One region of the Aristaeella lactis genome, then DNA from elsewhere that is predicted to be linked to it. Evidence: predicted binding sites of a transcription regulator. Region 1 holds the regulator's gene; the other holds the start of a gene.
The links. The regulator CtsR, encoded in region 1, represses protease genes until heat stress. The targets are predictions, from matches to a motif close to AAGGTCAANNAAGGTCAAAT.
Positions count from the first base shown of each region.

Region 2: the regulator CtsR is predicted to act here: its motif matches at 1,912-1,931, upstream of clpB (ATP-dependent chaperone ClpB).

Region 1 covers NZ_CP069421.1:2,840,199-2,846,783, forward strand. Annotated here, with positions in the region: gene JYE50_RS12810 (shikimate kinase) at 1-199, shown strand, start outside; gene JYE50_RS12815 (amino acid kinase family protein) at 223-1,050, shown strand; gene JYE50_RS12820 (serine hydrolase domain-containing protein) at 1,082-2,314, shown strand; gene JYE50_RS12825 (CtsR family transcriptional regulator) at 2,541-3,011, shown strand; gene JYE50_RS12830 (ATP-dependent Clp protease ATP-binding subunit) at 3,293-5,836, shown strand; gene JYE50_RS12835 (thymidine kinase) at 5,829-6,392, shown strand; gene JYE50_RS12840 (L-ribulose-5-phosphate 4-epimerase) at 6,496-6,585, shown strand, end outside.
Region 2 covers NZ_CP069421.1:3,048,633-3,055,217, reverse strand. Annotated here, with positions in the region: gene JYE50_RS13825 (transglycosylase domain-containing protein) at 1-1,172, opposite strand, end outside; gene clpB (ATP-dependent chaperone ClpB) at 1,955-4,552, shown strand; gene JYE50_RS13815 (DUF4367 domain-containing protein) at 4,647-5,450, opposite strand; gene JYE50_RS13810 (RNA polymerase sigma factor) at 5,447-6,010, opposite strand; gene JYE50_RS13805 (hypothetical protein) at 6,162-6,536, opposite strand.

The DNA of each region.
Region 1 (6,585 bases):
TCCGCTGGAAGATATCCTGAGCGACATCAAGCTGGACCGTCGACCTACCCTGCGGGACGGGGGCCTGGCGGAAGTGGAACGGGTCTATCACGAGCGGCTCCCGATATACCGCGAACTGGCAGACATCACCCTGAGGAATGACCAGGGATATCATATGGCGGTGTACATCCTGACCCGGCTGGTCCGGGAAAGGCTCTGACCGCGGAAAGCAGGAAGAGAACAATGGATTATCAGTTTGACCTGGTGGGCAAGATCGGCAGCATGGCGCTGATCCGGCAGGAAGACCGGGATATTGACTACAACATTTTTTCCAGGATCGGATCGGAACTGAAGCCCGGCATGATCTGGGTTACCAGCGGCGCGACGGAGATCGGCCGCCTGGACTATATCAAGCGGACCGGATGTGAACTGAGCGGAGATCCGGACCAGGATAAAGCAGACTACGCTGCCCAGGGGCAGACCATCCTGATGCAGAACTACCGGCAGTTTATTCCGCCGGAATACGGTATCCGCCAGATCCTGGTGGAGCACACACATTTCAACGACCCGGAAAAGAGCGAGCATATCCGCGCGCTGCTGATCCGTGCCGCACGGCAGAAAACCATTCCGATCGTGAACTATAACGACCCGGTATCCGACGAGGAAAACCGGAAGATGGAACTGGCTGCCCGGCGGGAAAAGGGCGAGGAAGTTCACGAGTGCGTGGATAACGATGAAACCGCCGCGGTGATCGCGGGCCTGGTGAAGGCGAAGACGCTGGTGCTGATGACTTCCACGGAAGGCATTTACCAGGACCGGCGGGATCCGAACACGCTGGTGCGTGACGTGATCGGCAAAACCTACGAAGAAGTGGAACGCAAGGTGCGGGAACTGCAGAATGCCTGCATCGGTGCCAGCCGCGCCGGGGCGAACGGTGCCCGGGCCAAGCTGGAATACGCGCTGAGCTGCGTGAAGGGCGGAACCACCGTGATTATCGGTCATGCCCGCCACCGGCTGAGCGACCTGAAAGAGGGAAGGGTGCCCTGTACCCGAATCGGTGTGGATGCCTGACCCGGGGAGACAGAGGATGAGCGGATCATCAATGGATACAATCCTCCTGGAAGGCCTGCGGTTCTTTACCCGGGACACGGCTATCCTGGAAGGTGTTTCCGCGGCATGCGGCGCCGGAAACAGAACAGCCCTGGCGATGGACGGAGCTGTCCGGGAGGACAGCGTTTTTGACCTGGCCAGCGTGACCAAGCTGTTTACGGGCCTGTGTACCATGAAACTGAATGAAGAAGGCCTGCTGGATCCCGGCAGGCCTGTTTTTTCATACGATCCGAGGTTCCGGTTCCTGAAGGAGACCACGGTGTGGGACCTGATGACCTTCGCGGTCACGGTCCGGACGCCTGTCCGCCTGGACAGGTGCGCCGACCGGGAAAGCGCCATGGAGGCGCTGTTTGCCTCCACAGCCGCGCCCCATGAGGATGTGCGCCGGATCTATTCCGATATTCCGGCGATGATCCTCAAGTATGTGCTGGAAGCGGCGGCCGGGATGCCTTTTATGGACTGTGTGCGAAAACTGGTCCTGGAGCCGGCGGGCATGACGGAAACCTGGGCTTTGGTTCCTTCGGAACGATTAAAGGACTGCCAGTGCTATGACCGGGAGCACCGGATCGAGAACGGGCGGTGGATCCTCCGGGAAGGATGGAAAGCCGGGGTGCCGCATGATCCCAAAGCGGCGGTGCTGCAGGGAGACACGGGCGACCTGTGCGGACACGCGGGGCTGTTTTCCACCCGCGGGGATATGGTGCGCTTCTGCCGGGCAGTGCTGGACCGGAAGATTGTCGGGGAGGAATCCCTGCGGGAGATGGCGGTCAACCGGACTGGACGGAGACGCGCGAACGGCGCATGGACGCAGTTCCTCGGCATTCAGTGCTATGTGCGCCATCCGGATCAGTACTATTCGGAGATCCCACGGTATATGGGACATCGGGCATTTGGCATCGGCGGATTTACGGGAAACCATGTATCCGTGGATCCGGAGCGGAACATTTTTGCGGTGTTCCTGGGAAACCGGGTGCTGAACCGGCTGACGGTCCTGGTACCGGAGGAAGGAAAAGGACTCACGGACTACGGGTTGAACCCGGACGGAAGCGGATGCTTCCGCTGGCGGGACGGAGAAGTGATTCCTTCCTCGGTGAAATATGTGCACCAGAAAGACGGACACTTTCATAAAGCAATTGCGGAAACGATGAATCTCGAAGAGATTCCATTTAATTCAGAATTCAGAATTATAAAATGTCTGACCGGCCGGGAAACAACCATCGATTAAGACAACTGGCTGCGTGAAGGCATAATTGAACAGAAAACTGTAAGTAAACTGCTTGCTGATCAGCTTCCATAACATTATTTCATTATGAATTATGAATTGTGAATCATGAATTCCCTTTACTGTCTACAGACTTATAAAACAATATTGAATCTCCCCGGTTTCTGTGTTATACTCAATAGGTCAAAGATAGTCAGAGAATGATGCTTTGACGAGGGGAGGGTGTATCATGCGTTTGAGTGATTCCATAGAGCAGTTTATCAAGGAGCTTCTGAATGAGGAATCCACGGAAGTGGAACTGAAGCGGAATGAACTGGCGGAATATTTCGGCTGCGCGCCGAGCCAGATTAACTATGTGCTGGCGACCCGCTTTTCCCCGGATCACGGATACCTGACTGAAAGCCGCAGGGGCGGCGGAGGATATATCCGGATCGTCCGGGTGGTTCAGGCCGGGTCACAGCGGCTGATGTACCTGGTGAATGACCGGATCGGGGACAGCCTGGAAGAGGAAGAATGCATCCGGCTGATCAGCCAGCTGAAGGAGCAGCGGATCGTAACAGCGGATGAGGCTGCCCTGATGGCTTCGTCTATCAGCAGCCGCGCGCTGGCTGTGCCGGTTCCTGACGCGCTGAAGAATGCCATGAGGGCAAAGATGATGAAATCCATGCTGATGACCATCGCGGCGAGAAACAGGAAATGAAAAACAATTAACAATTAAGAATGAACAATTAATGGCAGACTGCAACGAGGAAAAGAGGCGATAATATGCTGTGCGAAGAATGCCATGTGAATGAAGCGAACTTTACGGTTTCCGTAGTAGCCGGAGAAGAAACTACGGTGAGACACCTGTGCGCTGACTGTATGAGCCGGATGAACAATGACCTGGTCAAGGGAAACGTGCGAAGCCTGCTGAGCACAGTGCTCAACGCCATCCGCGCGAACGCGGAAGAAGATGACAACAGAAAGGAATTTTCCATGCCGATATTCGGACGTTTTACCCAGAGAGCACAGCAGACGCTGATGCTGGCCCAGCGGATCGCCGCAGAACTGCAGCAGCCCTATGTAGGGACAGAGCATTTCCTGCTGGCGCTGCTGAAAACAGGCGCTTCTGTTCCCGAAGCGGTTGCCGCCCGGATGAACTATGAGTCAGTGGTGTCCGAGCTGCGGGCCCATCTGAACGAGATCAATGATCCCCAGGAGCCCAGGAACGTGCGGATCGAACTGAGCCCCCGGGCCAAGAAGACCCTGGAAAACAGCGTACTGGAATCCCACAAGCTGGGACAGAACTATGTGACAGTGGAGCATATCTGGCTGGCACTGCTGGGAAATGACGACGGCGTGGCCGGCGGCCTGTTCCGGAAGGCAGGGGTAGATCTGTCCGCCGCCAGGGAGCAGCTGCTGCGCCAGATGCGCGAAAACGCGGGCAATGAAGAAGCACCCCGCAGGATGCCCGGCTTTCCGCCGTTTGCCCCTGCCCGGGGACGGAACGGCAATGAAAACGGGAAAGGCGAGCTGGAAAAATACAGCCGTGATCTGACTGCTGCCGCGGAAAAGAATGAACTGGATCCGGTCATCGGCCGTGAAACGGAGATCCAGCGGATCATCCAGATCCTGATCCGCCGTACCAAGAACAATCCGGTGCTGATCGGTGAGCCCGGCGTTGGCAAGAGCGCCGTGGCGGAAGGCCTGGCACAGCGCATTGCGCAGGGTAACGTACCGGAACTGCTGGTGGGAAAACGGGTGATGAGCCTGGATATCGGCAGCATGGTGGCCGGCACCAAGTACCGGGGCGAGTTTGAGGAACGGCTGAAGAACGTGATGGACGAGCTGCACAAGGCCGGAAACATTCTGCTGTTTATTGATGAGATTCATACGATCATCGGCGCGGGAGCAACCGAAGGCAGCCTGGACGCGGCGAATATTCTGAAGCCCGCGCTTTCCCGCGGGGAGATTCAGTGCATCGGCGCGACAACGCTGGACGAATACCGCAAGCATATCGAAAAGGACGCCGCCCTGGAACGCCGGTTCCAGCCGGTGATGGTGGGCGAGCCCACCGCGGAGGAAACCCTTTCCATCCTGTACGGTCTGCGGGACCGGTATGAGGCGCACCACAAGGTCAGGATCACGGATGAAGCGCTGGCCGCAGCGGTGAAGCTGTCTGACCGCTATATTCCCGACCGGTACCTGCCGGATAAGGCGATCGACCTGATGGACGAAGCCGCGAGCCGGGTCCGGATCGCAGCCTGCACGGCGCCGCCGGATGTACGGGAGCAGGAAAAACGCCTGGAAGCGGTAGTGATCGAAAAGAAGGAAGCTATCTCGCACCAGGACTTCGAAAAAGCTGCCGCCCTTCGGGACCAGGAACGGAACCTGCACCGGGAGATTGAGGAAAAGCGGGCAGAGTGGAACCGCTCCCAGAGTACCGCGCGGGATACCGTGACCGAAGAGGATATTGCCCAGGTGGTCAGCCAGTGGACCGGCATTCCGGTTTCCCGGATGACGGAACAGGAGGCACAACGCCTGGTTCACCTGGAAGAGACGCTGCATCAGCGTCTGATCGGCCAGGAAGAGGCAGTCAGCGCTGTGGCCAGGGCAATCCGCCGGGCACGGGCCGGACTGAAGGATCCGAAACGGCCTATCGGAAGCTTTATCTTCCTGGGGCCCACCGGTGTGGGTAAAACTGAACTGTGCCGCGCGCTGGGCGAGGCCATGTTCGGGGATGAGGATGCCGTGATCCGCCTGGATATGTCCGAGTATATGGAAAAGCATACCGTTTCCCGCCTGGTCGGCTCACCGCCCGGATATGTGGGCTATGAGGAAGGCGGCCAGCTGACGGAAGCGGTCCGCCGGAAGCCCTACAGCGTGGTGCTGCTGGACGAGGTGGAAAAGGCACATCCCGATGTGTTCAATATGCTGCTGCAGATCCTGGAGGACGGGCGGCTGACGGATAACACAGGCCGGGTGGTCTCCTTCAAGAACACGATCGTGGTGATGACGTCCAACGCCGGAGCCCATGTGATTGGTCACGGAAGGGCGATGGGTTTCGGGGCAGACCAGAAGGGTGAAGCCCGGGACTATGAGGCCATGAAGGAATCCGTGATGAAGGAGGTCAAGGAAATCTTCCGGCCGGAATTTATCAACCGGGTGGATGAACTGATCGTCTTCCACAGCCTGAACGAGGAAGAGATCCGCAAGATCACGGAGCTGATGCTCCGCCAGGTGGCTGACCGGCTGAAGGAACAGGAGATCATCCTGACCTGGGACAAGCAGGTAACGGAAAAACTGGCCAAGGACGGCTACGATCCCAAATTCGGCGCGCGTCCGCTGCGCAGGCTGATCCAGCGCACGGTGGAAGACACCATGAGCGAGGAACTGCTGGAAGGACATATCCAGCTTGGACAGGAAATCCGCCTGACGGTGAAGAAAGATAAGATCGCGGTCAGTGTGAAACCTGATAAGAAAAAGAAAGCAGATCCGGAAGCCGCCGCGGCTGAACCGGAAAAGGAGGAGAATCCGGTTGGCTAAGCTTTATTTCCGATATGGCGCCATGGGTTCCAGCAAGACGGCGAACGCGATCATGGTGCAGTACAACTACGGGGAACGGCACCAGAAGGTGCTGATGGTCAAACCGCAATTGGAAAACCGTGACGGCGCGCGGATCATCCGGTCCCGGAGCGGACTGGAAACGGAATGTGTGTTCGCGGAGGAACTGGAAGGCATGGACCTGACAGGCTACGACTGCGTGATCGTGGACGAAGCCCAGTTCCTGACCAAGGCGCAGGTGGAGTACCTGGTCCATATTGTGGATGACCTGGGAATTCCGGTGATCGCCTACGGCCTGCGGGCGGACTTCAAGGGTAACTTCTTTGAGGGAAGCCAGTGGCTGATGGCCTGGGCAGACACCATTGAGGAAGTAAAGACGATCTGCTGGTGCGGCAAGAAGGCCACCTGCAACGCGCGGGTGATCGACGGCAAGGTAGCCCGGGAGGGCGAGCAGATCGTGCTGGGCGGGGATGAGAGCTATGTGTCCCTGTGCAGGAAGCACTGGAGAAACGGGGATCTGGGTCCCCGCAATGCATAATTCATAATGCATAATGCATAATGATTTCTGCTGCGGCGGGAAAAGAACGGGATATATAATTATGAATTCTTAATTATGAATTAAATAAGAGGGGTGTGTTTTCATGCTGGAGGAACTGAAAAAGCAGGTTTATGAGGCCAACATGCTGCTGCCTGCCTATCATCTGGTAACCTTTACCTGGGGAAATGTTTCC
Region 2 (6,585 bases), 210 kb from region 1:
TCCTTTACGGCGTATTCCACATAATGGGGATACTTGTACATGCTGTTGCCGGAAGAAGGAGCTTCCTCAAGCACATGGGCCGTAGCCGGGTTCAGGGCTTCCTCATACTGTTCCCGGGTAATGAACTGGTTCTCATACATGCACCGTAGCACATAGTCTGTCCGGTTGTTGGTTACCTTCGCGTAGTCCTTATCATCGCTCTTCCGGGTATACAGGTTCCGCCGCGGATTATAATAATAGGGATTGTTGGTGGCGCCGGCCAGAATAGCGCATTCCCGCAGGGTCAGGTCACCCAGGTCCTTGCCGAAATAGCCCTGTGCCGCCACCTCTACACCATAGTAGTTTTCACCCAGGAAAATGGTGTTCAGGTAGCACTCCAGGATCTGGTCCTTGGTATACCGGTTCTCCAGCTGCAGGGCCAGGTAGGCTTCCTGGATCTTTCGCTTATAGCTCTGTTCCGAAGAAAGCAGGGTGTTTTTGATCAGCTGCTGGGTAATGGTGGATCCGCCCTGGGTTCCGGAGGAAGTCAGGTTGGAAACAAGCGCGCCGACAATACGCTTCAGGTCCACACCGCTGTGGGAATAGAAGCGGGCATCCTCCACAGCGATAAACGCGTTGCGGAGCATCTTCGGCATGGCGTCCAGGGACACCAGCACGCGGTTTTCCGTTCCTTTGTATTCCGTGATCAGGTTGCCGTTGGAATCATAGATAAAGGAGGTCTGCGCCTGGGTGTCCATTGCCACCAGGTTCAGCTCGGGAGCCGTGTCCACATAGCCCTTGGCGATTCCCGCCAGCGCGCCGAGACCGGCCACACCGGCCAGCACCAGGATCACAAGCAGCACACGGATCGTATTCAGCAGAACGCTGACAACAAAGTTCGGTTTCCGGGTTTCAGGCCGGAATATCGTGCGGGTCTTCAGCTTGTCTTCCGGTTCCTCGTCGTACTCCTCGTCATCTCTGCCCCAGGAAGCTTCTTCCTCGTAGGGTTCTCCCTCATCATAAGCTTCCTCATATTCATCATATCCGGATTCCTCAGGATAATACGCTTCGTCCGCGGAATCATATTCCGCTTCCGCGTCTTCATCTTCCGGAAAAAACGGCTCATTGCCTTCTTCAGAAGAAAACTCTTCGTATTCCTCAAAGTCTTCTTCGTGTTTCTTCTTTCCGAACATCTTTCTCCTCCGGTTCATTACTGTGCAAAAAGGTCTAAACCAAGACAGTATATAATACCATAGATCGCCCGGGATGTCCAAAAACACCCCGTCTCCAAAAGCAACGATTTCCGCGCCCCTGCCGTTCCCGGTTGCCAACGGCAACTCTTAAGTTGAGCAGCTGTCCAAATCTTTGATTTGGGTAACGGCTGCCATGCTACAGCCGTCAAAGTGCCTTAGGCACTTTGGTAACGGCGATCGCACTTCACTCTTCACTTTTCACTGAAGAATTCATCAATTCAAAGGATGGCGGAGCCATCCATCCACCATTATTCATTTTTAAATCTTCAGTCTTAAGTTTTAAGTAAAACCTCCTACCTCCTACTTCCTATCCGCAACCTCAATCGTCGCTGCTCACGCTTGGAGCGCGCTTGCCGCTCGTTTCTGTTGACTCGTTCGGGTCGTTTTCTGCTTCGCAGAATGCCACACCGTGGCACCACTTCCCTCTCTCCCCTCCTACCTCCTACTTCCTGCCTGTCTAGGGTGTCATCTTGAGCAAATCCGCAGGCCGCGTCGGGAAATGCCTTACTGCAATATGCCCGGAGGGCATAATTCATATTGAACAGCTTGCTGTTCAATAATTCATATCGACGAAGTTGATAATTCATATTTCAAAGCATTCCCGATGCTTTGAAATAATTCATTGCGCAATTCTCGAATTGCGCTTGACATCCTCCCCGAAAGATGTATAATGTTCTCGAAGGTCAAAGTTAGTCAAACCGCCTTCAAAGGAGGAATGCCCTATGAATATGAACCAGTTCACGCAAAAGACCGTCAATGCCCTGCAGCGGGCCCAGTCTCTTGCCATCGAATATCAGCATATGCAGGTAGAGCAGGAGCACCTGATGCTCGCCCTGACCGAAGATGAAAGCGAGCTGATTCCGCAGCTGCTTTCCAAGTGCGGTATTTCCGTGCCCGCGTTTGTTGCCGGCCTGAAAGAAAATCTGGACCGCACTCCCCGTGTCTCCGGTTCCGGCCGTGAGCCCGGCAAGGTCTACATCGCTAATGATGTGGAGCAGGCCCTGGTAGAGGCTGAAAAGATCGCCCAGCGGATGAAGGATGAATACCTGTCTGTTGAGCACGTCTGGATGGGCCTGACCGCCAAGGCGTCCGCCAATGTGAAGCGCCTGCTGAAAGCCCAGGGCTACCGTGATGACGCCTTCCTGAAAGCGCTGAGCGAAGTCCGCGGTGCCGCCCGTGTCACTTCCGATACCCCGGAAGACACCTATGACGCGCTGAAGAAATACGGTTCTGACCTGGTGGACCTTGCCCGGAAGCAGAAGCTGGATCCGGTCATCGGCCGTGACAGCGAAATCCGGAACGTCATCCGGATCCTGTCCCGGAAAACCAAGAACAACCCTGTCCTGATCGGTGAGCCCGGTGTCGGTAAAACCGCCATCGCCGAAGGCCTTGCCCAGCGGATCGTCCGCGGGGATGTCCCGGACAGCCTGAAGGATAAAACTGTCTTCTCCCTGGATATGGGTTCTCTGATCGCCGGTGCCAAGTTCCGCGGCGAGTTCGAGGAGCGCCTGAAGGCCGTCCTGGCGGAGATCAAAAAGAGCGACGGCCGCATCATCCTGTTCATCGACGAGCTGCATACCATCGTCGGTGCCGGCAAAGCTGACGGTGCCATGGACGCCGGCAACATCCTGAAGCCCATGCTGGCCCGGGGTGAGCTGCACTGCATCGGTGCCACCACCCTGAACGAGTACCGTCAGTATATCGAGAAGGACGCCGCCCTGGAACGTCGTTTCCAGCCCGTCATGGTTTCCGAACCCACTGTGGAGGATACCATTGCCATCCTGCGCGGTCTGAAGGAACGGTATGAAGTTTTCCACGGCGTCAAGATCCAGGACAACGCCCTGATCGCCGCCGCCACCCTGTCCAACCGCTACATCACCGACCGCTTCCTGCCGGACAAGGCCATCGACCTGGTGGACGAAGCCTGTGCCATGATCCGCACGGAGATCGACTCCCTGCCCACAGAGCTGGACGATATCCGCCGCCACATCATGCAGCTGGAGATCGAGGAAGCCGCCCTGAAGAAAGATGATGATCCCCTTTCCCGTGCGCACCTGGAAGAGGTTCAGAAGGAACTGGCAGAGCAGCGGGATGAGTTCAACACCATGAAAGCCCGCTGGGAAGCGGAAAAGAACGCCATCGGCAAAGTCACCGCCCTGCGGGAGGAAATCGAGCGCGTCAATGCCGAGATCGAACAGGCGGAGCGTTCCTATGACCTGAACCGCGCCGCGGAACTGAAATACGGCGAACTGCCGAAGCTGAAGCAGGAACTGGAAAAGGAAGAAGCAATCGCCGAGGAAAGCAAGGGCGAAAACAGCCTCCTGCGCGACCGGGTCACCGAAGAGGAAATCGCCCGGATCGTCGGCCGCTGGACCGGCATCCCCGTCTCCAAGCTGATGGAGGGCGAGCGCGAGAAGCTGCTCCACCTGGAAGACGTCCTGCATGAGCGGGTGATCGGCCAGGATGAGGCCGTAAAGAAAGTTTCCGAAGCCATCCTGCGCTCCCGTGCCGGCATCCAGGATCCGAACCGTCCCCTCGGTTCCTTCCTGTTCCTGGGCCCCACCGGTGTCGGTAAGACTGAGCTGGCCAAAGCCCTGGCCCAGGCCCTGTTCGATGATGAAAAGAACATGGTCCGGATCGATATGTCCGAATACATGGAGAAGTTCAGCGTCTCCCGGCTCATCGGAGCACCTCCCGGATACGTGGGATATGATGAAGGCGGCCAGCTGACCGAAGCCGTCCGCCGCCGTCCCTACTGTGTGGTGCTGTTCGATGAAGTGGAAAAAGCCCACCCGGATGTCTTCAACGTCCTCCTGCAGGTGCTGGATGACGGCCGTATCACCGACAGCCAGGGCCGTACCGTGGACTTCAAGAACACCATCCTGATCATGACCAGTAACCTGGGCAGCGAATATATCCTCGAAGGCATTGCCGACGGTGAAATCACCGCGGAAGCCCGGGAGCAGGTGGACCGTCTGCTGAAGACCCGCTTCCGTCCCGAGTTCCTGAACCGGATTGATGAAATCGTCTGCTACAAGCCCCTGACCCGGAACGAGATCGGTTCCATCGTGGGCCTGATGATCAAAAACCTGAACCGCCGCCTGGAAGATAAGCAGCTGAAGGTCACCCTGACCGACGCCGCCCTGAATGCCGTCATTGACCGGGGCTTCGATCCCGTCTTCGGCGCCCGTCCCCTCAAGCGTTACCTGCAAAGCAAGGTGGAAACCCTCATTGCCCGCAAGGTCATCGCTGCCGACGTGGCTCCCGGCACAGAACTGACCGTCGACCTGGACACCAACGGCGAGATCGTCATCGTATAACCCAAGTATCTTCTGAATATGTGACAAGAGGACGGTTCTCCTGTCACAAAAACCCGGATACCGCAAACGCGATATCCGGGTTTCTTATATCCTCTTACTTTCCTTTTTCGTCTTTGGGTAGGATCTTGCGTACACTTTCCGCCAGTTCAACGGTCTCTTCCCTGGTCATTTTCAGTGTGGTTAACGCAAACCATTTCTCATCATTGGACCATGTAATCCTGTAGAATGTATCCCCGGGAGTGTCATCCGCCACCATGAGCGCCTGTCTGCCGTGAATCGTGATATGGCTTACCTCAGCCTCTTCGATACCTTGTGTGGATACTGTACTGAGCGAATTCTCGTCAAAACGAATAATTCGTCCGTCTGCTGACTTATATTCTACAGACGGCATGTTTGTATGGACATACATATCTGACACCGCAAAATCATCCGGGATTTTCGAGGGATAATACAGCCCAAGCCAGTCCGCAGGGACATCGAATGCCTCCCCGACATTTTCCTCAAAGCTGATATTTGCCACGCCTTCCTCCTGATCTATCTGGATCAGGAGCTGCATAACCGCTGATCTGAAAGATTCATCTTTGGCAATTGCTATGGTCGTGCCAATAGCCGCGACAAGAATCAGGCAGGCAGCAATTTCCATGATCTTCGGTAAAATCCGAAGTATCTTTGACTTTCTTTTCTCTTTGTTTTTTTGACGATCAGCTTCTTTCAATTCCGCAGGTATCCGTTCACGAAGTCTTGCGGCAATTTCTTCCTGCTCAGGAGTTAACGGTTTCTCGCTCTTTTCTATTATTTCCTGGGTTTCACGAAGTCTTTCCTGTTTGTATACCAGGCGAATCAGATCATCAATATATTCATCCTCAAATTCGTATGATACATCCTCCTGTCTATTCATGCCCGCACCTCCCCTCTGTGGAGCGCTTTCTGAATATGATTTCTTGCCCTGAGAATCGTTTGCCTGACTGCATCCGGGGAAACTTCCAGTATTTCCGCTATCTCTTTACAGTCCAGTCCCATTTCAAATCTCAGGCGAATTGCTGCTTGCTCATTTTCAGATAAAGTGTTGATAATCCCGTGTACGATTTCCAGCTGATCCCGGGCTTCAACCTGTCTCTCAACATCATCTGTTGCAGATATGTTTTCTTTACCGGAGTCGGAAAGATATTTAAAATGCTTATTAATTAGCTTTCTCCTCCTCAGATAACTGAAGGAAGTATTGCGCACCGTAATGACAATATAGGATGTAAGAGCTTTGGGTTCAAGGGATCGGATACGATCTATTTTTTCATACAGAGACAGCAAGCTGTCATTGACTATTTCTTCAACATCCTGATGATCACCCAGATAAAAGGCGGCAGTAGAGATCATCAGTTTATAGTACTTTGTATATAAATCGGTCATCCAATCCTGATCCACGGGGTCTTCTATCATCTGGATAAAGATTGGTACAATCATTTCTCTTTCCCTCCTGTTGATCTGATCATTTCTTTTCAGATCGTCAATAGGCTTTTGTAAGAACTGATTATACCGACCGCAGAAAACAATGTCAAAGATGCACGTACAAATTTTACATATTTTAAATTTTATGCTATGTCGATCACTTTGTTTAGTAATCGAGTGTAGCCGATGATGAAGCATTGCCTTTACTTTCTGTTACTTTCAGACTGGCGCATGCACGATATGATCCAGATATCGCGCATGTGGATGTTTTAGCATCCAGTGTGCCGCTTCCTGAACTCACCGTTATCCATACTCCATTTATTTGTTTCTGAAGATAAATGCTCACAGAAGGATTAGAACCATAATACAGATTCGCCCTGCATGAAGCAACAATATTGCCATTCTGTACACAGATATCGACAGTGATACTGTTTCTTACAATTGCGCGTCGTGAAATCAAGTGTGTAGATGCCATCGATACGCTGGATACACATACCAGGATCAATAGCAAAGCCAGGGCGGTAATCCTTTTTTTTGTCATGCCTTTGTCCTCCTCATTTTTTGTTTATATTGTCCACACATACGTGTGC